One region of the Paenibacillus praedii genome, then DNA from elsewhere that is predicted to be linked to it. Evidence: riboswitches for the same ligand, from Rfam matches in the RefSeq annotation. Region 1 holds a riboswitch; each other region holds the start of a gene.
What was found. Region 1 has a riboswitch for cyclic di-GMP ahead of ACO9K6_RS05605 (DUF342 domain-containing protein). Riboswitches for the same ligand answer to the same signal wherever they lie in the genome.

Region 1 (8,126 bases):
ATCTGAAGAGCATTCTGAACTATTATCGTGAATATGGGTTCCGATACGCGCTCGATGATGTTGGGACAGGCTTTAACAGTGTTGAGGTGCTTGCCGAGCTGGAGCCTGATGTTGTGAAGCTGGCAATGGAGTTTGTGCAGGGTGTCAGCAATGATCCTGCCAAACGGAAGGTAGCTATGGAGGTAGCGAAAATTGCCGGGGACAAAGGGGCGAAATTATTGGCCGAAGGCATCGAGAGCCGCGATGACATGGAAAGTCTTAAGGAGCTTGGATATGAGTGGTTCCAAGGGTACTATTTCGGTAAGCCAACAGCGCAGCCGCAGTTAGTTGGATTCTGATTATACATAAAATTGAAGCCTGACAGCTGCAAGAAGCTGTCAGGCTTTTTTCCTGCGACTATCTATAACGGCAGCTGAGGATGCTATTTTAAAGGTTGACCAAATATGAATATATATTTATACTTAGTCTAAATCATTAAAATGAAGGCGGGTTGGCATGATGAACAAAATCAATTTGACGGTGCAGCGTAAAGCGATTTTTGAAGTGGTACAGCATGCGCAAGACCATCCAACGGCAGCCGATGTCATTGAGAGACTGCGCGGCAAGGGCTTTAACTTCGCATATGGAACGGTATACAATTCTTTGCGTTATTTAACAGATGTCGGATTAATTCGCGAGCTGAAGCTGGGTGAAACGGTAAGCCGTTATGATGCCCGAACGGACGAGCACCAGCATATCGTATGCACAAAGTGTGGAAGAGTAGATGAGGTGCTCGCTGATTTGCCGGAGGAATGGCTGAAGAAGGTGGCTCTGGAAACGAAATATACGATCGAGCATGCACAGGTCGTTTTAGAGGGGGTTTGTGAGCAATGCGCGATGACAAAATAATGCTGACAGATGAGATAAATATAAGTGTGAGCGCCGTATTCGACAGTCTTGATCCAGCAAGCTATTCCGGAGATAAAGAGGTTCAAAGCGGGACGCTCTGTTCGCTAACGCAGCGGATAATGATTATTAGCCCGCTGCCCGAGCGCGTGAAGAGCCTGCTCATAGCGCTTTCTGCGGAATGCTTCGACGTGTTTTCCTTGCATGATTTCAACAAGAACATGCTGCAAAGCCTGCAGCCGGAGCTTCTCGTTTATGATGCCATCCCCGTTATTAACACATCAGACGGAAACACTTTGCAAGCAGGACAGGAGCTGCTGCAGTCAGCCGAGCGTCACGCTGTGCCGGTTCTCGTCCTGCTGGATCAACAATCCTTTGATAAGCGTGAGACAGCTGCCCTTGGAGCAGCGGAGCTTCTTGTATGGCCGGCGAAGCCGGAGGAGGCCGTTCAGCTGATTAATCGCATGCTTCAGAATCGACCTGCAGTCGCAATGAACATGCTCACCGAGGATATCCGCGTGTTTAAGGACATTCGCATCGATTTAAAAAAAATGACGGTTGATCGCGGCGGCTGCCGCATCGAACTGACAAAGACGGAATACGATCTGCTGCTTCATTTTATCTCGTCGGACGGCTCGGTCCTCTCCCGTGAATCGCTGCTAGACAATGTATGGGGGCTGCAGTACTTCGGAGGCAGCAATCTGGTGGATGCCCATATTAAGAGCTTGCGCAAAAAGCTTAAGGACAGCGCGGTTTCACCACGGTACATTGTAACTGTACGCGGCGTGGGTTACCGAATTGCGGATGGCCACGACCATTAACAATAAACCTAAAAACTGGCGCATGCTCCTAGTGAGCATGCGCCAGTTTTTCATGAAATGGTCATTGTTCCATTATGAGTTTCATAAATTATAAGCCGTCAAAGTGTCGATTCTACTACAATCTGTTGTAAGGTTTACGATTTGCAAATATAATATAGTTAAATTGAACTATATAATGCTCAATCGAAACGGCAAACCTATTGAAAAGTAGGGACGCAAAGCTATGGACCTAAGGAAGAACATTCTATGGCCGCCAAGTTACCGAAGGTGAGGTGATTCCTATGTCAGATCATATGAGTGAGCAAGAAATATTGAATTTATTAAAGATACTCGACCAAGATTCTCGAGCAGAGGAAAGAGAAGGGATAAGGGCATCTTCAACAACTGATCTTAACATAGATGATAAGGTAGAGAACGGATATATTAAGGTTGAATATGGAAAAATTATTGTTATGAATCCGTTAAACGGGGGGAAGTTCCCGGTCATCAAGGCAAAGCCTCCTGTTAGGCTGTTTGTCGATGAACAAGAGATCTTTACAGAGGCAAAGGTTACTTCTGAAAGCGTAATAGATTGGAAAGTCGAAGAGCAGTGCCTATTTCAAGTGTCGGTATCCGAAAATAAGATTAATGCATTTTTAACCATCCATCGACCAAAGAGATATGCGTGGTCGTTAGCGGAAAAGGCGCCGGCATTGGAAGTAACACTTATAGCGGAGGAAGATACATCAATCATTTTAGAAACAGTGAATCTGCAAGATGTTCTTACAGAAATTGAAAATAAAAATATTAGGATAAATCTTGATGTGCCAGCTGTGCAAATGGAGATCCTTCAGCCTTCATATCGACCTGTGAAAATTGCGGAAGGCAAACTCCCTGTTCAAGGCCAAGATGCCCAGTTGGATCTGTTCTTTTCAGAAAATATCGAGAATATTTTTACCGAGGTAAGAGGTGTAGTTGATTATAAAAATTATGTAAACATTCCTTCCGTCAAAAGAGGAGATGTCATTGCGAAGAAAACCCCGCCTGTTGAAGGGCAGGCGGGGTATGATGTGTATGGAAATGTGTTGCCCTCCGATCCGGTCAATGACATTCGTATTGCAGGGAAGGATAACGTGGAAATTACAGCAGATTCCACTGTCATCGCTCTGAAAGGGGGGAGACCTCGAGTTACGGGGAATCAGATAAAATACTTTGATATTAATACTGCTTATTTAGTACCCGGTAATGTTGATTTACAAACCGGAAATATTGTATTTTCCGGTGACGTGATTGTCTACGGTGATGTTATGGATAACATGATTATTGAATCGCTTGGGAATATTTACGTGGCTGGCAGTGTTTTTAATTCGACCTTAACCGCTACGGGAAGTATTGCGGTAAAGGGAAACGTCATAGGAAGCAATTTGTATTCTGGATATTTCGGGATGTTATACAACAGGCTTTATAACAGTTCTAAACAATTAAAGGACATTCTCGAGAAAATGATGGAAAGCGTAAAAATGTTACTCCATGAAACAGGCAAGAAGAATATACAGATACGATATGGGCAGGTGCTGCTGCTCATTACGGAGAGTAAATACCAGCAAGTATGGGGTATTGTGAAGGAACTGCTTGGCGTGATTTCAAGTATACAGTCTTATAATAAAGACGCATTGCAGCAACTGAAATACTATTTGGATTTATTTTTGCAGCCCACTAAAATTGTTGAGATGATGACAGCTCCGAGAATGGAAGATTTTATGCGTGTTTTGAAGGAAGCCTTCATGAGAATCGCATTAAGTCAGGAATCACATGTTCAGATCAACATTAACCAAGGTCAAAAATCCACATTAAAGTCGAATGGGGATATTCTGATTCGAAGAGAAGGCGTAATCCAATGTGATCTTTACTCAGCAGGGAATATCATTTTCTTTTTGGATAACTCCGTATGTCGAGGTTCCAAGCTTGAAGCGGGAGATACCATATCTGCCATGTATGTAGGGGGTATTACGGGAGCTGCCACCATTCTTAAGGCAACCAAGAAAATCGTTATTAAGAAAATGTTTGAAGGTCGAGTCATCGTGGACCGGTACAGTATGGATATATTTGAGCCGGTTGAAGATCAGACGTTTGATCGCAACAGTTTAAAACGAATGGCTTAAGCAGAGTATTTATCGAGCTAAGTTATCGGACTGCTGGTGAGCCGCTTTTCCAGGTGAATCCCCATTTGCGCATCATATCGTTTTGAAGTACGATAAGAGAAATAAAAGGGCATCTACACCAGGAAAATGGGGGTAGGGACAGGTGATGCTGTCTACAGAAATGATCCAGGCCGGCTCGATCATCGTATCGCTGCTAGCGTTTACTGCACTTATGATCCTTCGCTTGCGGGCGGGAAAACAACCGACCTCCCTGCGGAAAATCATCATCCCTCCGCTGGGTATGGCTACCGGATTTATCATGTTCGCCTTCTCGGCCACGCATATTCCGTGGTTGTGGGGGTTATCCGCATTCGGTACAGGATTGCTGATCTTCGCATTTCCTTTAATAGTGACTACGAGATTGGAGCGGGTGCAGTCCGAGATTTATGTGAGACGCTCCAAAGCATTCCTGTTCATTATGATCACGCTTTTTGCGGTGCGGCTATCGCTTCATAGCGTCGTGGAGCAATATATGTCGATCCCGCAGACGGGAGCAATCTTCTATCTGGTTGCGTTCGGCATGATTATTCCATGGCGTCTTGCTATGGTGAGCGACTATATGAGGCTGCAAAAGGTAGAGTCGTAGGCTGTGAGGGGAAAACGAATAGGAATTCGAAGTTTATAACGGGTAAAACGAATGAAAAGAACCGCTTTCTTCTAGCCAATGGCTATTAGGGGAAGTGGTTTTTTTGTCATCGTTTATAGTATGCCCAGCATCCGTTTGTTTGACAGCTTGTTTACTGGCGTGGTATTCTTGTTATATTATAAATTGCATACAATTAAATTTTCTAAAATGTATATCGAACTAGAGGAGGCAGTCAGCAATGAGTATTCATTCTTTTGAAGTAGAGACGATCCATGGTGAACAGGTGAGCATGGAACAATATAAGGGAAAGGTATTAGTCGTGGTAAATACTGCAAGTAAATGCGGATTTACACCGCAATATGCCGATTTACAAAAGCTGTATGTGGAGTACAAAGAGCAAGGACTGGAAATTCTCGGCTTCCCAAGCAATCAGTTTGGTGAACAGGAGCCAGGCGCGAATTCGGATGTGCAGAGCTTCTGCGAAATTAATTACGGTGTGACCTTCCCCTTGTTTGCGAAGACTGATGTGCGTGACAGGACAGCTCATCCTCTTTTCAAATACTTGACAGAGGAGGCGCCCTTTGAGGGCTTCAATACAAATGAACCAAGCGGCAAAATGCTGAATGCCTTCCTACAGGAGGAGCTCCCTCATTACCTTGAGGGCAACTCGATCAAATGGAACTTCACAAAATTTCTGATCGATCGGGAAGGCAACGTCGTCAATCGTTTCGAATCGACCACTGAACCAATTGATATGAAGGCTGCTATTGAGCAATTGCTGTAGTGCTCCCTCACCCAAAAATGAAATTGATGGGACTTCATGGCGAAAAACGCCCCATTTATTGGTTATTTCCGTCGATTAAGAGCAGTGTATGACGTTTTCCGTTTGTTCATAGCGGGCTTTGGAGTGATCTAACAGCTCGCCCAGCGACGTTGCGAAGCGATTACGGACCGAGGACGACAACGGAAACAGAGCGAGTGGGTCAGAGCGGTTATACCATTTGATGAAGTCTGACGGAGTACGATTATTTATCAGATCAACTTCATATTGGCGCACTAGTCATTCAATCGGGCGCAAGCCGAAATAACAGTGTGAAAATGGATAGAAACGGCATTGCCGTTCTGTCCATTTTTTTATGCCGAGGTGGATGGGAAGCATCGGCTTAAAGTCGTTGCTATTTAATTTATAAAAGTTTTAAATGTGCAAAAAAAATATAATAAATCGAAAGTATGTGAAGGCGTAATATATACCTTTATCTTGATATTACTTGTTTTATTTATATATTAAAAACAAAATGGCCATTTTTTATTTTAGGTGATTACATATCAAAATTTAAGAGATAGATTATGGCAATGAGCGAGCACAGAGCAAAGTGTTTTAGTGCAACGTCTTTTCTTTACTTGTCAATCCAAAGGGTGAAACTGTGACATAAAAAATCAGGCGAGAACGCAGTGTGCAAACAGATATATTTTTAAAAAACTGGTTATACTACCCATCAAATCGATGAATTTCTCGTCGCAAGCATCTAATTGTGGGGTGATCAGCAGCGTGAAGGAGCAAAGCAAGGGAGAGAGATTTTCGTCCTCGGGGTTTATATTGGCGGCAATAGGAAGCGCAGTCGGGCTGGGGAACATGTGGAAGTTTCCTTATATCACGGGCTTATATGGGGGAGCGGCATTTTTTTTGCTCTTTATCGTATGTTTGCTTGTAGTCGGAATACCGGTGCTGCTTGCAGAGCTTACGGTTGGCAGAGGAGGGCGCGGTAATCCATCAACCTCGCTTTTTCGTCTCAGCGGCAGTAAGTTTTGGGGCAGGCTTGGATTTATCGCCATATTGGGCCCCTTCATCATCTTATCCTTTTATGCGGTAGTGGCAGGATGGACGCTGCATTACGCAGTCCTGTCGTTTACGGGCAGGCTGTTTGCAAGTGAGGATTTCGCTGGTCTATTTAGCGAGTTTGTCGGGGGCTGGATGCCGGTCGTATGGCAATTTATCGTGATGCTTCTGACAGGAGCAATCATCATGCGAGGCGTATCGGCTGGAATCGAAAGGTTTAATAAGGTACTTATACCGGGACTGGTTGTTTTACTGGTGGTGCTTGCCATTCGGGCATTGACGCTTCCTGGAGCGGGAGAGGGGGCAGCCTTTTTCCTGAGGCCCGACTTTTCTAAGCTAACGGCTGAATCGGCGCTTGTTGCACTTGGGCATGCCTTCTTCTCTTTATCGCTGGGCATGGGCGCGATGATCACCTACGGAGCTTATGTCGATAAACGGCAATCGCTTGGGGGTGCCACGCTGGCAATCGGGCTTGGCGATCTGATCTACGCTTTTCTGGCGGGGCTAATTATTTTTCCGACGACCTTTGTTTTCGGGCTCGAGGCTTCTCAAGGACCGGGGCTCGTCTTCGTCGCTTTGCCTGCAGCCTTCTCTGCCATGCCGTTAGGGGCATTATTCGGCGGCTTATTCTTCGTGCTGCTTGCGTTCGCAGCGCTCACCTCGGCGGTATCCTTACTCGAGGTGCCCGTTGCTTTTGTTCGGGATGTATTTGGCTGGAGCCGCGGGCTTTCGACTGTTGTACTAAGCTTGCTATGTTTCCTTGTTGGAGTGCCACTAGCCTTGTCATTAGGAAGCAAGGCACCATGGCTCACATTCGGCGGCAAGTCGTTATTTGACTGGGTCGATTTTGTCTGCTCCAATATCGTACTGCCGCTTGCGGGATTGGTTATTACCTTATTTGTAGGTTATGTATGGCGCGGCGCGGCCGAGGAGTCAGGTCTCTCGGCCTGGTGGTTCCGGTTATGGCTATTCATGCTGCGATACGTCGCACCTTTGCTCGTTTTGCTCGTATTTCTCTATTCAGCAGGCATTCTGAAGATCTAAGCTGTTCGTCACCTGTTACCGTCCATTGGGACTTGTTTACCTATTCCTATTAGTGCAGGCGTTAAGGAAGCCGTTCAGAGATATAGAGTATTATAATTTCGGCAAAATTTGTGTATTATAAGAGGATGAATATTTTCCGTAGGAAAGGTTGGTCGCAGATGGAGAATACAGTGGAGAATAAGTCCTCATCCTCTAATTTTATTAAAACCATAGTAGTAGAAGATTTGAAGAGCGGCCAGGTGCAGGAGGTTGTCACCCGCTTTCCGCCGGAGCCGAACGGCTATTTGCATATTGGTCACGCGAAATCGATCTGTCTAAACTTTGAGCTCGCCGATGAGTTCAAAGGCAGAACGAACCTTCGCTTCGATGATACGAATCCGCTGAAGGAAGATACCGAGTATGTGGAATCCATTCAAGAGGATGTCCGCTGGCTCGGCTTCGAGTGGGACGAGCTTCGTTTCGCTTCCGATTATTTCGAAGAGCTTTATAATCGGGCCGTGTTGCTTATTAAGAAAGGTAAAGCGTTTGTCTGCGATCTGAATGCAGAGCAAATGCGCGAGTACCGGGGCTCGTTGACCGAGGCGGGTAAGGAAAGCCCTTATCGCAACCGCAGTGTGGAGGAAAATCTAAATCTGTTCGCGCGTATGCGCGCAGGCGAGTTTAAAGATGGCGAGCGGGTGCTTCGCGCCAAAATCGATATGGCGTCGCCGAACATTACGCTGCGTGATCCTGTTCTGTATCGTATTTCGCACACGCATCATCACCGGACGGGC
Region 2 (8,126 bases), on a different contig from region 1:
ATATGCGGCCAGGAAACAGGACCCTATGCAGGATCTGTCCCCTATGCGGAGCTTAAAATATCCGGTATCGAGGTTTTTTCAGTTGGTGAAATTTTAGAAACTGAAGCGGAAACCGCCTTGCAGATGTATGACGGAATCCGAGGAACCTACAAAAAGGTCATGATGAGAGAGGACGTGATACGTGGAGCTATTCTGTTCGGGGATACGGCGGAAAGCACTCAACTACTGAATTTAGTGAAGCGTGAAGCTCCAGTGTCCTCGCTTAGTCCTGCAGCGACCGCTAGTGGCGGCAGCGATAACGATGGAATCGTTGCTGCCATGTCAGATCGAGAGACCGTTTGCGCCTGCAATGCTGTCAATAAATCAGCTATTATGTGCGCTGTATTGGAGGATGGTTTGGAAACAACGGATCAGGTTCGGGATCGCACCAAAGCGTCGAGCTCCTGCGGCGGCTGCCGTTCAATGGTTTCAGCCGTCGTGAAGTATGCTCTCCTTAACGGAAAAACCAGCATAGCTGCAGGCGCTCCGCCTATATGCGCTTGTACACAGATGAGCCACGAGCTGCTGAAGGCTTCGATTGCAAGCAGTGCTTTTATTAGCACCAAAGAAGTCATGACATCGTTAGGCTGGAGCAAAGCTGATGGCTGTGCTGCTTGTTCCTCGGCTATCCAATACTATTTATCGCTCCTGCATCCTGACATTCCTGCTTGTGAAGCGGCGTTTCCCTTAAATGAAGCATTTATTGGCCTTACAGCAGGCTTCACGGCTAATATGCTTCAAGAGACCGTGCCTAAATCCGCATCATTTTTACTTGGGACAACGCTGCACAATCATTTCGGGCGTATGTTATTCCCTTACCACGTAAAAACGGCTGTTTCGTCCGGCCTTCATGAGCACGCGGGTGTACTCGTTCATGAAATCGGGATTACGGGCGCTCCTGCTGGATGGGAAGTCTATGCTGCTGGTCATGCGGAGCATCCGGTGAAACAGGGGCAGCTAATCGGCATTGCAGATACCGATACGCTTGCTCTAGAGCTTGCTGCTGCCTGTTTGCAGCTTTATCGGGAGCGAGCGCAATTCGGCGAGCCGATGTGGAAGTGGATGGAGAGGGAAAGCATTGTTGAGATTAGAGAAGCTTTATTAGATTTCGATATTCGGCAAGAGCTGCTGGATAGAGTTTTTGCCTCGGAGAAGTTTAATTTTAATGAAGAAAGGCCAGGTGACCGTGTATGCAGCAGATGATAAGAGAAACCTCACTTCATAAGCAAGCAAGCTTTCCAATTGATACACAATGTCCTTTCTGCAGTGTACAGTGCAAAATACGTATTACAGAAGCTGCGCCGATCCCGGACACCGGACGCCATACGTATAGAATAGAAGGAATTCCGAATGCAGCATCAGAAGGACGCTTATGCGTGAAGGGAATGAATGCGCATCAGCATGTGATAAGCGCTGAGCGTTTGCTTCAGCCCTTAATAAGGAAGGATGGCAGGCTAACGCCGGCTACATGGGAGGAAGCCTTAACTCGCATATATAATAATTTTGTTGCTGTAAGCCGGCGTTATGGTCCTGATGCGATCGGTTTATACGGAGGCGGTTCATTAACAAATGAGTCCTCTTATTTACTGGGCAAGTTCGCCAGAGTAGCGCTAAGCACGAAATATATCGATTATAACGGGCGTTTTTGCATGTCTGCTGCAGCATCTGCTGGAAATAAAACGTTTGGGATCGACCGCGGTCTAACTTGCCGGCTATCGGATATCCCGCTAGCCCGCTGCATTATTTTAGCCGGCACGAACATCGCGGAGTGCCAGCCGACATTAATGCCTTATTTTACAAAAGCGAAGGAAAACGGAGCCATTATTATTGTCATCGACCCGAGAGTGACCGCTACCGCCGCAATTGCCGACATTCATCTTCAAATCAAGCCCGGCACGGACGCTGCGCTTGCAAACGGTATGCTTAAAGTTTTAATGGACGAGAAACTTGAAAATAAGTCTTTTATAAACGACCGGACAAACGGCTACACTGAGCTTGTGCAGCATATATCAGGAGTCCAATTGGAAGAGATCGCAGATCTAACGGGCGTAGATAAAGAGATGATTCATAAGGCAGCGGTGACGTATGGTCAAGCGAGTACCGGTATTATATTTACGGCTAGAGGCGTTGAGCAGCAGACAGATGGGCATGCTGCCGTTCGGAATTTTTTGAATATGGTGCTCGTTACCGGAAAAATCGGCAAGCCAGGCTGCGGCTACGGTGCAGTTACTGGGCAGGGGAATGGACAAGGCGGCAGAGAGCATGGCCAGAAGAGTGATCAACTGCCAGGCTACCGTTCCATAGAGGATGAGCAGGATCGTGCTTATGTGGCTGGCGTATGGGGAGTTGATCCCGAGGAGCTACCCCGAAAAGGCGTATCCGCCTATGAGATGATGGAGCTGGTTCACGAGGGAACGATACGTTCATTGTTTGTAATGGGGTCCAACCCCGTCGTTTCAAATCCGAATGCAGATCGGGTAGAGGAAGGGTTGTCTAAGATCGATTTCCTTGTGGTAGCAGATATGTTTTTGTCAGAGACGGCCAAGCTGGCCGATGTCGTATTGCCTGTGACGGCCTACTTGGAAAATGATGGAACACTTACGAATTTGGAAGGCCGCGTGCTGCTTCGAGAATCCAAGCTTAACGCTCCAGGCGAAGCAAGGCATGACTGGGCCATCCTATGTGAGCTTGCTGCAATGCTGGGCAAGCAGCGATATTTCCCATTCGAATCGGCAGAGCAGATTTTCGAAGAACTGAGACAGGCCACCCGCGGTGGCCTAGCCGATTACTATGGCATTACGTATGAACGTCTCCGTCAAGAGGGCGGCGTGTATTGGCCTTGTCCTTCAACGGAGGGGCAAGCAATAAACGGCATGATGTTCGAGCAGACTTTCGCTCATGCGGACGGCAAAGCGATTTTCTTCCCCGTAGAAAGTCGGCTGCCTCAGGAGCAGCCTGACGAAACATATCCGCTCACGATGACGAACGGACGAGAGCTATCCCATTATTTAACAGGGGTACAGACACGAAGAAGCGCTTCACTCGCAGCACGGAGCGTGGAGAATTATATCGAGCTTCATTCCAAGACAGCAAAAAAATATAAAATTGAAGATGGGGAGTGGGTCGAAGTTCGTTCTCGCAGAGGAAGCTTCAGTGTCCGCAGCCGAATCACGGATAAAATAAGAGAAGATACGCTATTTGTGCCGATGCATTGGGGGGGGGTACAGAACGTGAATAAGGCGACTAGTCCCGAGCTTGATCCCCATTGTAAAATGCCAGGCTTTAAAACATCGACCGTAGCAATTAGATCGCTTCGTTCACAGACATACAGCAGAAGTTAGTTTTGTCCATTCTTTTTTAAAACCAAGGATATATATAATGCTGCAAGTCTTAGTTAAATGATTTTAATAAATATTAGAATCCCATGTATAAATACCTATTAGATGATTTATTTAGTCCATTTGACACATGTGATATCTGCGTGTATTATAAGAAATAATGCAATGGTGGAGTAATTTGGTATGAAGTTGCTTTCACTACGAATAGATACGATGACTGGAATGGTAAAAGGCATAATCTGATGTTGGCTATACATCCATCATAAAACAGCTTTGTACCGATTGAAGGTATATAGTTGTTTTTCGATGGTTTTTTTTTGCTCATCCACTATAATTTGAGGAAATACCACACAATCTTAGATTGCTAGCAAAGAAAATGGAAAATCCTTGAAGGGGCGAGGGGTCATGCAAAAAAAAGTACATCTATTCAATGAAATGGTTCGGAAGGTGCGGAAGGATCTATTCGGCAAAGGTCCGGATGAGGTGCGTACTGTTTTTGTAGATAATCAAGCAATCACGACGATGAGCGGAAATCTTACACCTGTCGAAAAGTTCATGACGCAGACCGAGCAAGGCGGAAATTTGGTTCACCAGGCCCGAACGAAGCTCATTCAGGAATACTATAATCGCAAAGTACCTGAGGGGATGGAAGAGTTGATTGGATCGAAATTGGTTCGTTTGTTTTCGGACATACATATAAAAGATGACCAAGCCGTTTCGGTTTTTGTTTTTGAACATCCTATTAAGAAGTGACAAGATTATTCCTATTGATAAAGGCAAACTTATTGAAAGATAAGGACGCAAAGCAACGGGTCTAAGGCGAACGCTATGACAGCCGGGCTACCAAAAGTGGTGTAAGGACCCTTTTGGGTCTTTTTTTATACGATCTTTTGGGATAATTTAATTTATTTCCAATAAGCTGCGGATAGCAGATGACATAAATGATTTTGTATAGAACGACAGAAGATATTATAAACAGGATGGAGTGTTCTATTTTGAAATGGTTTTATAATTTGAAAACGTCTGTGAAGTTAATTTCCGCATTTGTTTTGATGGCTATCCTACTTGCATTCGTTGGAATATTTGGTTTGTCTAATATGGGGAAAATCAATGATGAAGTAGGAATCACATACAATGAACGGTTAGTACCCATTGCTGATATTGCTGCCTCTCAAGTGTTATACCAGCAAATTAGAGTTAATATCCGGGATATGAACTTTATTGCTATTATAAGTGCAGACAAAAATATTTATGAAAATAATATAAACGAATTAAAAAATCAAATTTTAACGAACATGGATACATACCGTAATTCTGATTTGAGTGAGCAGGAAAGGGAAGTCATAAATAAATTTGATCCTGCATGGGAGTCATACAATGAAATGCTGGAACTTGCTATGCAATCCGCACATGCAGGTGATATAGACGAATATAAAAGAATCGCTCCTGATTTTAAAGCGGCCGGTGACCAGGTAGAAGGTGTTTTAATGGAGCTGATTTCCTTGAATATTACGACAGCACAACATGGGTTTGAGCAATCCAATGCGATGTACGAAGGCTCCCGAACCATGACCATAACGATTATCATTGTGTCATTGCTTTTCAGTATTGCATTCGGTTATTTCATGTCACAAATTATCGCACGGCCTCTGAATCGACTGGTGGGATTACTTGGTAAAGTGGCGGCTGGCGATTTGAGAGAAACATCGGATATCAATACAAGAGATGAGATCGGACAATTGGCGACATCCATAAACAACATGGTAATCAGTTTAAGGTCAACCGTCGGAGCCATTTTTGTATCCGCTGAAAGCGTTGCTGCTGCCTCCCAGCAGATCTCGTCAAGTACCGAGGAGATAGCCAGAGGGAGTAACAGCCAAGCGAGTGATGCTCAAACGATGAATGAACTGTTCTCGGAATTGTCAATAGCTATTAGTTCGGTGGCTCAGAGTGCAGAGCAAGCAGCTGATCTGTCTAATACAACAATGGATATTGCAATGGAAGGCGGCAAAGTGGTTCGTTCGTCCATCGAAGGCATGGTTGTGGTTAATGAACAGATGTCCCGATTAGAAGAGGATTCAAATAAGATTGGTGAAATTATTGAAGTAATTGATGATATTGCAGAACAGACGAATCTTTTGGCATTGAATGCTGCAATTGAAGCGGCGCGTGCAGGAGAGCAGGGCAGAGGGTTTGCGGTTGTAGCCGATGAGGTTCGTAAATTGGCTGAACGTAGCAGTGAAGCTACGAAGCAAATAACGTCAATTATTAAAGGTATGCAGCAGAATACGCAACACAGTGTGAGGGCAGTTGGTGAAGGCGTTGCATTTTCCAAAAAAACCGGTGAAGCGTTTGACAGCATCATTACGATGGTCAATCAATCTGCTCTTAAGGTTACGGAAATTGCCGCAGCGAGTGAGGAACAGGCCGCTCAATCCGCAGAAGTGCTTATTTCAATTGAAAGCATTTCCGCAGCTACGCAACAATCAGCGGCAAGCAGCGAAGAAACCGCAGCAACGGCTCTATCCCTGGCTGAGCTTGCACAGGATTTAAATAGTTCCGTATCCATTTTCAACATTAAATAGTTAAATGAAGAGAAGAGGTAGTGCGATGCAGGCTTCTAAGCAGGAGCAATATATTGAATTTGGCATCGAAAGTGAACAGTACGCCATTCGAATTCAGGATATACATGAAATTATTAAAATGCAGGATATTACTCAAATACCGAATGTCATGCCTTATGTAAAAGGAGTCATTAACTTGAGGGGCAGGATTGTACCGGTTATCAGTCTCAGGAACTTGTTTCGACTCCATGAAAAAGAGCATACAAAGGCAAGTCGAATAGTAGTTGTTCACCATCAAGATGACACTGTTGGAATCATTGTAGATCGCGTGAACAAAGTTACCACTTTCACAGACATTCAGCCTCCTTCAGAACGCGTTGGCGGACCTGACGGCAACTATTTCACAGGAATCGGATTAACGGATAGCAGCCTGGTCGGAATTTTGAAGCTGGATACCGTATTGCTTCATGAATAGGAGAGAAGACCCGATGTTGTCCGAATACAGGGAGCTGTTTCTGGAGGAACTGGAGGAGCAGCTGCAGCTCATGGATGAGGAAATTTTAAAGCTTGAGCAAGCTGGGAATTCGGAGCAGGTCATCCAAAGCTTGTTCCGAGCAGCACACACTTTAAAGGGCTCATCCGCAGTCATGGGCTTTGAAGATATGAAGAACTTGACACATGAAATGGAGCATCTCCTGGATCAAGTAAGAAGTAAAAAATTAGAGGTCACGAGCCCGCTAATCGATCTTCTCTTTCAGTCAATGGACTGCCTGAAACAACTAAAGCATGATGTTGTGGATAATGAAAGCTCGGCGACAGATATATCTGTATGCTTGCGGGAGCTTCAATCTTTTTCGGGAAAGCCTGCGGAAATTGCTTCTGGAACTGTACAAGTGAAAGGCACACTTGGGATAAGCTTAGATACCCGCTTGAAGGCACAAGAAGCTCAGGATCAGGGTCTTCAAGTTTTTTGGATCGGTATGAAAATTGTATCCGAATGTGTAATCAAAGGGGCACGAGCTTGCGTCATTCACTCCAAATTATGCGAATGGGGAGAAGTTTTACGTTCCGAACCGAAATTAGAAGAGATCGATGAGCAGATGGATACACCTGTCGAGATCACCTTCCTATTTGCAGGTGACAAAAGCTCAACGGTGATAAAGGATCTCACCTCCAATTTGATTGAAGTGGTCGATGTGTGGGTGGAACCGTTAGACAGCATCGAAGCGGCAAGGATCAGTCCAACGGTGTCGGCTCAAGAAACCGTTGCTGTTAATGATCAGCACGCTGCAAAAAGCCATACCAAATCCCAAACGATTCGGGTCAGCGTGGAACGACTGGAGCATCTCATGAATTTGGTAGGCGAGCTCGTTATAGATCGTACCCGCATTCATCAGGTGGAACGAACATTGAGTCGGAGATTTACCGACGATTCAGTGAATGAATTGGGCCAGATTTCTGACCATCTCGATCGTGTAATTGGAGATATGCAGGAAAGTGTAATGAAAGCAAGAATGCTCCCGATCGAACAGCTGTTCAACCGGTTTCCGCGAATGGTCCGTGATTTGTCCCGAGATTTAGGCAAAGAGATCGATCTTATTGTTGAAGGCAAAGATACAGAATTGGATCGTACTCTAATCGAAGAAATCGCTGATCCCCTCATTCATTTAATAAGGAATGCAGTGGACCATGGTATCGAGACGCCTGAAATAAGGGAAACAATGGGCAAGCCCCGTAAAGGAGCTTTAAAAATCAAAGCGGCACATGAGGATAATCAGGTCGTTATCTATGTAGAAGAGGACGGCGCAGGCATAGATCCAGCAAAAATGAAAAGATTGGCCGTGCAAAAAGGCGTTATCGATCAGGAAGAAGCGGATCAATTGACTGAAAAGGAAGGCATCGACCTTATATTCCGCCCCGGATTTTCGACTGCTGCTGTATTAAGTGATGTATCCGGCCGTGGAGTTGGCATGGATATTGTCAAAAGCCATATTGAAAAGCTGAATGGCATGATTGATATCGAAACGGAGCTGGGACTGGGGACACGATTCAGAATCAAGCTCCCGTTGACATTAGCGATCATCGATGGATTGCTCGTGAAACTCTATAACCAAATCTTTATTATTCCTATGAGTAATATTGCTGAAATTGTTAGAGTAAATGATATTCAGCAGGTTCACGGGAA
Region 3 (8,126 bases), on a different contig from region 1:
TCGGGTTTAACATGGTGGAGGCGCAGGAATTAAACCCAGTCCAAAAGACTAAACGTTTGCTTCCATTTTCTTTATCGCCATTTTTAGGCCATAGGAATCTTGGAGAATGGGGAGTTCTTTCATACTGCGGTTCATTGGAGAAAGACACTGCGAGCAGGTTGGAACGTCATTAAACGAATAATTGTCTCTCATCCATCCGTTGCAGCCTTCCTTCGTACACGACCAAATGGCCGTCATTTCGCATGGAAAATCTGCTATAGGTCTCTTCCGAGAGTAATACATAGACAAGCACGCCCCTTCTATGCCTCTAAAAAAAAGCTACCCTACTTCGTCGAAGCAGGGTAGCTGGATATTACAATTTTACAACGTTTTCGGCTTGCTTGCCACGGTTGCCTTGAACGACGTTGAACTCAACGCGTTGGCCTTCGTCAAGCGATTTGAAGCCGTCGCCAGTGATTGCACTGAAATGTACGAATACATCGTCGCCGCCCTCTACCTCGATAAAACCAAATCCTTTTTCTGCGTTAAACCATTTTACTGTACCTGTTTGCATGTTATTTCCTCCTTTTATAAAACATTACATAGACGATTAAAAAAGTCACATACCGAAAAAGGCAGCATCGCAACCCTTTCCAATATGTGACTTGAAGTCTCATATACGATTTACTAACTATAACACAGCTTTGCTAAAATTGCAAAGCTGAAGAAAATTATTCATTTTTTTATTTCGTACCCGCAATTTGATCAATCTCGCTTTTTAATAACAGGTATCTATGGACACTTCTTGAAATAGGAACTTTGGTTAATTTATGTTTATCCACATATATTTTCATGTGGTCTTTGGATAGGCCTAACGATAGTCCTGCCTCAGTTACTGTCAATACATCTTCATTGCTTGTTGCATTAAATGTTTTTTTCACTTTCTGGTTCCAGTCTTCAAACCCCTGCATATGAGCATCCCTTCTTATTCCTAATCAATCGGAATACTTTCTATTATAACATGTTCAAGCGCGAATGGATAAAGTTATCGCCAATGAAGAAGACGTCCCTTAGAGATGAAATGCTTGCAGTCACACTCTCTTCTCCAAGGTAAGATCGAGCTTATTCTGGAAAAACAAAGCAACCTGGGATAATTTAATACGTTGTCAGGAAAAGCTAAATGAGAATTTTTACGATCGATCAAAGGAGGGAATATTTATGCCCATCAAGGAAATTAACGGAGTCAGGCTCCATTTCCACACAAACGGTAAAGGAACACCCCTTGTGTTCATCCATCCCCCTCTGCTTACAAGTGCTAATTTCCAATATCAGCTTGCGCAGCTGTCCGATGAATATCAGATCATCACCTTTGATATCCGTGGACATGGACGAAGCGAGGAATCAAGGACCCCTATCACCTATAAGCTGATTGCCGAGGATATTATACAGCTGCTGGATCATCTGAACATCAAACAAGCCATCGTATGCGGTTATTCGACCGGAGGAACTGTCGCATTGGAAGCCATGCTTAATTATCCGGATCGTTTTTTAGGCGGGGTTCTTATTAGTGCCATGTCAGAGGCAAGCGATGTTTTGCTGCGGAATCGTATTCGTATCGCGATCGGTTTGTCCAGATGGAAGTCTGCGATCCGCATACTAATGCTGGGCATTACATGGGGCAATGCTGACAGCGTCCAAACCTTTCGCAATCTGCTGAACGATACAAAAAACGGGAACACCCGCAATATCCATCAATATTACCGTTACAGTCTGAACTATAATTGCACGAAGCAGCTCTCCAAAATCAAAGCACCTATCCTTCTACTCTATGGAGGAAAAGACAGCGGCTTTAAGCGCTACAGCAAAAAACTGCTGCAGGGGCTTCCCCATGCTACGCTTGTTACTTTCAGCAAAGAAAAGCACCAGCTGCCGACGAAAGCGGCTAACGAAATGAGTGAGGCCATACGCCAGTGGGTTCATTTACTCATACGCGAGGATTTGGAGAACACGGAGGAAGATAACCTAGCGCCAGAAGCTTACAAGATAGACCCAGAGATGGCGGAATCGCATCAGCTGCGGCAGCTTGAATGATAAAATTTCTTATGAAATTCGCCGATAAAAGAATACACATAAGATGAGTAAACGACGAAGTCACACATGTCACCTTATTTTACTGGCGACATAAGATTCTTGCTGCCCTGAAACAGATTCCAACCGAGTCATTCCAAGGTATCGTTGACATGGACGAGACCTACTTTCTGTACTCGGAAAAGGGCAAGCGGAACATCACCGAACGCAAGCCACGTAAACGAGGCGGAAAAGCCCTATATTGTGGTATCAGCAAGGACCAAGCAACATTATTTGGCTTGGTTCCGTTATATGGACAGCAAGGAATATGAGAATACAGCATCGAATAAGAAAAATATGTTGGTCAAATCGTGCCTGTTTACTGTCACCGACACGAACAAAAAGCTTCGGCTTTCTGCTTATTCTTGATGAACTGAGGGGATGTTCCGATGAAGAAAACTATAATCTCGTTTTTAATGGTACTCATTCTTTGTTCATGTAGCCAATTTGACCAAGAAGTATGGCTAAAAGAACCAGAAGAGAGACACGATATGATGGGCAGTTTAACAAGTAAGTATAAACTTAAGGGTATGACAGAGAATGAAATAATCGACTTGCTTGGAGAACCAGCAGAACAGTTAACTGAACCATCAAGAACATTCTTGTACTACATCGGGAGTGCGGGATTAGGGGTTAAGGTTACTTTATTGCAACTTCATTTTGATGAAAACGGCAAAGTGGTGAGTCATGACATCATATATAAATGAATTCAATAGCTCAATAACCGCCTTCGCGCCAAGGCGGTTTTATAATGGTCAATTATCAACATTAGAATTTAACAGAGCCTTACATAAGAAAAAGAGCGGGTTATCTTTTTGATAACCTGCTCTTTTTCTTGATATTTGGCTCTGCGCCTTATCTTAATGACATTGAACCGGTGGGTTAAGCCTTTTTGACTGCTTCTTCGATTCGAGTTATCGTCTTTTAAATCCCATTACTGTGCAGCGAATAAGAAATCCTTTACCCCTTCACTTTGTAACGGCTTGCTTATAAAATACCCCTGAACCTCATCACAACGCAATTCACGCAGCAAGTCCAATTGCTCCTTTGTTTCGACGCCTTCCGCTATAACCTTTAAACCGATGCTGTGCGCGATGTAGATGATGGCCTTCACAATGGGCTCATCATTTGATTGGCCTTGAATGTTTCGAACGAAAGACTGATCAATTTTAAGAAAATCGATAGGGTATTTTTTAAGATAATTCAAAGAAGAATACCCCGTACCGAAATCATCAATGGAAATCTTCACACCCAACTTTCTTATCTCCTGTAAAATGGAAAGTACCTGGTCTTCAATGTTCATGCTTATATTTTCCGTAATCTCCAGCTCCAAATATTGGGGATCAAGCCGGGTCTCGTTTAGGATATCTGAGATGATCCGAACAAGATTCTCATCTTTGAATTGTCTTACGGATAGATTGACGGAGACACAGACAGGCTCGTAGCCCTCATTTTGCCATGCTTTATTTTGCGCGCAAGCCGTTCGCATCACCCATTCTCCAATGGGCCTGATCAGACCGGTCTCTTCGGCTATCGGTATAAAGTCCGCTGGGCTGATCATGCCTTGAACAGGATGCCGCCATCGAATCAGAGCCTCTAATCCTATGATTTGATCCGTCTTCAAATCCATTCGAGGCTGATAGAATAGTTCAAACTCGTCATTATCCAATGCTTTATAAAGCATCGTCTCCAGGCTCATCTTGTTTGACAAGGACGTGTTTAGCTTTCCCTCATAGAAACTATACCCATTACGACCTGTCTCTTTTACCGCATACATCGCTTGATCCGCGTTCTTGATGAGCTCCAAGTCACTTTTCCCATCCGATGGAAAGAGGCTGATTCCGATACTTGGTGTGGTATACACTTCATGATCACTTATCGACATCGGTATTTTAAATGCCTGAAGGACGGTTTGGACGATTTGTTCCGATTGTTCACGGGTCCTATTCGGAAGTAATGCGACAAACTCATCACCACCCATCCTTGAGAGGATCGCGTCCTGACCAATACAGCCTTGAATCCTCCGGGCCGCCTCCTTTAATAACGAGTCGCCATTTGCATGACCAAACATATCATTCACCATCTTAAATCGATCGATATCGATGAACAGGACGGCTGCCGTGTGGCCAAGGTCACTCGCTTCCTCCAAGTAGGCTTGCAGTCGTTGATTAAAGTAGACTCGGTTGGGCAAGCCGGTTAAGCTGTCGTAATATGCCAAAAGCTGAATTTCTGCAAACATGCTTTGAATTCTCAAAGCCATTTCTTTGCTGTTCGAAATAAGGGTATTAATTTCTTCTATGAAACTGCCCTTCCAGTTCACGAGCTGGTTCTCGGCTATTTTCTCAGGCAAATCTGTGGTCGTGTAGGTTAATTGCTTGATCGGTCTAACGATAATACGACTAATCATATTGGAAATGAGAATGGATAACAATCCACAGACCAATAAGATACTAAATATATTAATGTAAAAGCTATACAAACGGTCACGATAAGGAGCAATCGGTGTCTCGGCTATAATACGCCAATCCCCCATATGCGGAATCGTCATGATTTTAAAATAAGAGGACTCTCCCCATCTGCTCATTGGATTTTTGATGGTGTCTGGGTACCAGTGGTACAAACGGTCATCCAATACATGTATTCCACCGCTTTTTGTCCAGTCATACTCGTTCATAACGGCTAGATCATCACGGGTGCTTGCAATGACCTTATTATTTTGATCTACGATCGTGACATACATTAAGCTATTTTTCACCAGATTTTTTAACTCTGTTGTAATGTAGTTAAGATCAAGCGCACCTACGGCAGCCCCTTGAAACTCTCCGTTAATCATAATAGGATTGCCAATAATCACAGTGGGCACGGTTATTCCGCCTCTTCCTTGAAACACATCGGAAACAACCGGTTGGTGATATTCTCTCATGTATTCAAAGTAAGGCCGATCCGCGAAGTTTAAGCCGATCGTTGACTCTCCTTTGTTATTTCGCAATGGATTGAATACCTTAGTAGTTCCATTGCGATTAGCAATGTACAAATTAATAAAATCCGGATATAACGTCTGGACTGAAGCGGCTTGGCGCTGCAAGTAGTCCAGCTTTTCCAGCCTATTTTCAGCTGCTGCCATCGATAACAGGTTCACCGCAGCCACATGGGCTTTTCCCCAATCCATGATGTCATTGCGGATGAGGGAGGAATCCGCTTCCGTCTCAGATTTTATTTCCTCTTTGATATTGCGGTATTGTTCGCGGCCGATCATCACTGTCACAAGAAGCAAAGAAAGGAAGATCAGTGTGACAAAGTGGTTGAATAAAACCTCGTGAAAGGAGCTGGATATTTTACGTTTCTGGAATGCCGGCCATTTAATAAGAGGCAAATAGGTAACGATTAAGCTGGCAATCAATGCATTCCAGATGCCATTCACCGCATCCTTAAGCGAGATGAGCAAGGAAGCAGTGACATTCATATGCAGAGCATAATGATAAAACACAAAAATGAGCGGCATACCCAAAATCACCCAATATAGAGTAACATTTAGAACAATCTTCTTTCCTCTGGAGAAGAGGCCGACAAATAGCGTTTCCAGCACAAAAACAATGAAAGCATAAGGATGGTTCCATAGCAGCAAGGTATAAGCATTCACAATAATTGATGCCACTAATGCCCATTTCAGACCGTATATTCGCAATAATAACAAGGTAAATATACTGCCAAAAATAAAATTGACCCCAAGCAAAAGAGACAGGTTGAACATATTGCCTAAAAGTGCGAATACAATCAGCGCTATGATATGAAAGATCGGCTTATTCCATTTACTCACTGCTCTACCACCTTTTAAATCTTCTTGTAGCAACAAAAAAAACTCTCCCGAAAAGAAGAGTTTCCTTACCTTCGGTAACTGGCTGGCATAACATTTCCAATCCGGAAATGTGATAGCCCCTATAGCTTTGCGACCTCATTTTTCAACGAGTGTGCCCTTTCGTTATGAAATTTTTCAGAACGACTATATATGTATCGACAATAAACTACAATTAGTACTCATTATAGTTTATACTACTGGGTGAAACAATAGCCTTATCTTAAATGTATTTTACCATATTAAAAAGGCTGCCGCTCTGATGTCGTCAAAAGCGTAACTTTGATCGTATTCCAATAATAGAGGTAAAACGGATAATCCCCTACCCAAACTTTCATGTAGTTTGTAGGGCCATTAAAATTTGTAGGAATCCATTCAATCGGATACTTGAAGACATCCTGTTCGAATTTCCGGCAATGCTTTCTTGAAGTCGTTTTTTTCTGGCACTCGTTCGATTATTTTTGTTCGCAGTAATGGCAGGTTCCACGATTGCACCTCTTTCTGTTCTGTTTCCATTATGATAGCCCGCGAGAGGGCATTAACGTCATCAACAATTATTACTCGTTTGAAAAATAATTTACGGTTATGAAAACACCGTGCCAACAAAGGATTGTTAGCACGGTGAGAGGATAATTCAGTTATTCAGTTATTAATTGTATGAATTGAATACATAGTTAATTAATTTATACACGATTACTGCAGCCTCAGCACGCGTTGTAGGCTGCATAGGTTCGATTCGGCCATAACTTCCCTGCGCACCAATCCCATCTTCACCAATGCTGCAACAGCATCTGCAGCATAACCTGAGATCAAAGCCTTGAATTTGCGATCTCCACTTCCTTCGATGATTCCTAGCGAATGTGCGATTCCTACCGCTTCATAGTAATAATCATCTTGATTTACATCCACAAAGGATGTATTTACAGCTGCTGTGATGCCCAGCGCTTCGATTAATATTTTCGTGAAATCGGCGCGGGTTATGAAGGAACCCGGTTGATAAGAACGATCCGTGACGCCATTAATAATACCTTTCGATGCTAGTACCTGAATCGCTTGTGGAGCCCAAGGGACTGGGCTTAGATCATTAAATGATTTTGTTAAATAGGAAATGGCATATTTACTAAAGTGGCTTGTTTGGAAGCGCATTTCCTTAGAAGTAAAATCATATTTTCCAGTAGGCACCAACTGAACATGACCTTGCTCATCCACGTACCAAACTGACAATAATTCTACATTTTCCAGCTCTTCCTCGCTTAGCGCATAAGGAATTTGCACCGTCACAGCAGCATCCTTATTGTTATAAGCAAGAGCTTGCCCCTCCGATTCAACGTGCAGGTCTATAACGACTCCTACCTTCCCTTGAATTGCGGCATTTTGCGGAACCTCAGATTTGGCCATCATTATGGATATCTTTTCTTGTTCTCCTGCCGCTTCATTATTAGCCAGCATGTTTCCTCGAAGGAGCATGCTGCCCAGCTCCGTTGAAAGCTTAATTTGGAATTTCTCTCCGTACTTGGTGAGGAATTCAGCAGGAACTTCAATAGCGTACATATGGGCATTCGCTTCTTTCCGCATCGCAATGGAGAAACATTGTTGTTGAATCTCCTCCTCAAAAAAACATTCTGGCGTATTTTATTTCATTGTAGTGAGCAACTGCCGCGGAAATAAGAAAATCGGGGTTTTACATGGGGGGGGAGGGGAAACGGATTAGAAATGGACATGAAGCATTCATTGTTAGTGTCCACACAAACTGCACATGATTACAATATTATATTTCTAAGATGCACTTGAAGAAATACACGAGCAAGCAAACAGTTGATCTTTAAAATTAATTTTTCATCAGGCTATTTGCGCAGTATGTATAATGAAACGGGGTTGGTGATATTCTTATGATCTATACAGCTCTTGGAGATTCCATTACATTTGGAGAAAATGCCTCCTCTATGGCAAAGGCTTATCCCCAATTGGCCGTATCTACTTTAAATTCACGCTCCCGTAAGGTTACCGGGTATGTTTTGGCCCTGCCTGGTTGGAGCAGCAATGATCTATTAAATGCGGTGATACGGCAGGGATCATCCATTATTAGTGAATCTGCTGTTGTTTCTATATGGATCGGAGGAGTGGATTTAGCCAACTCGGCACTGTCTTCATTTAGAAACCAGCAACC

Region 2: another riboswitch for cyclic di-GMP. It lies ahead of ACO9K6_RS00665 (methyl-accepting chemotaxis protein); the one in region 1 lies ahead of ACO9K6_RS05605 (DUF342 domain-containing protein).
Region 3: another riboswitch for cyclic di-GMP. It lies ahead of ACO9K6_RS15330 (EAL domain-containing protein); the one in region 1 lies ahead of ACO9K6_RS05605 (DUF342 domain-containing protein).

The regions. Positions count from the first base shown of each region.
Region 1 is NZ_JBMWAM010000004.1:62,751-70,876, forward strand. Features, by position in the region: gene ACO9K6_RS05590 (EAL domain-containing protein) at 1-338, shown strand, start outside; gene ACO9K6_RS05595 (Fur family transcriptional regulator) at 499-888, shown strand; gene ACO9K6_RS05600 (winged helix-turn-helix transcriptional regulator) at 870-1,706, shown strand; cyclic di-GMP riboswitch class I at 1,887-1,972, shown strand; gene ACO9K6_RS05605 (DUF342 domain-containing protein) at 1,988-3,847, shown strand; gene ACO9K6_RS05610 (CcdC family protein) at 3,993-4,472, shown strand; gene ACO9K6_RS05615 (glutathione peroxidase) at 4,711-5,256, shown strand; gene ACO9K6_RS05620 (sodium-dependent transporter) at 5,977-7,353, shown strand; gene ACO9K6_RS05625 (glutamine--tRNA ligase/YqeY domain fusion protein) at 7,512-8,126, shown strand, end outside.
Region 2 is NZ_JBMWAM010000001.1:130,214-138,339, reverse strand. Features, by position in the region: gene nirB (nitrite reductase large subunit NirB) at 1-1,242, shown strand, start outside; gene nasC (assimilatory nitrate reductase catalytic subunit NasC) at 1,230-3,380, shown strand; gene ACO9K6_RS00670 (Na-translocating system protein MpsC family protein) at 3,783-4,130, shown strand; cyclic di-GMP riboswitch class I at 4,143-4,225, shown strand; gene ACO9K6_RS00665 (methyl-accepting chemotaxis protein) at 4,373-5,962, shown strand; gene ACO9K6_RS00660 (chemotaxis protein CheW) at 5,988-6,416, shown strand; gene ACO9K6_RS00655 (chemotaxis protein CheA) at 6,430-8,126, shown strand, end outside.
Region 3 is NZ_JBMWAM010000017.1:604-8,729, reverse strand. Features, by position in the region: gene ACO9K6_RS15360 (cold-shock protein) at 49-282, opposite strand; gene ACO9K6_RS15355 (cold-shock protein) at 353-553, opposite strand; gene ACO9K6_RS15350 (DNA-binding protein) at 723-950, opposite strand; gene ACO9K6_RS15345 (alpha/beta fold hydrolase) at 1,198-2,070, shown strand; partial or broken gene ACO9K6_RS21005 (IS1595 family transposase) at 2,130-2,330, shown strand; gene ACO9K6_RS15335 (hypothetical protein) at 2,496-2,813, shown strand; gene ACO9K6_RS15330 (EAL domain-containing protein) at 3,041-5,923, opposite strand; cyclic di-GMP riboswitch class I at 5,994-6,089, opposite strand; partial or broken gene ACO9K6_RS15325 (carbohydrate ABC transporter permease) at 6,223-6,369, opposite strand; gene ACO9K6_RS15320 (S-layer homology domain-containing protein) at 6,653-7,510, opposite strand; gene ACO9K6_RS15315 (SGNH/GDSL hydrolase family protein) at 7,849-8,126, shown strand, end outside.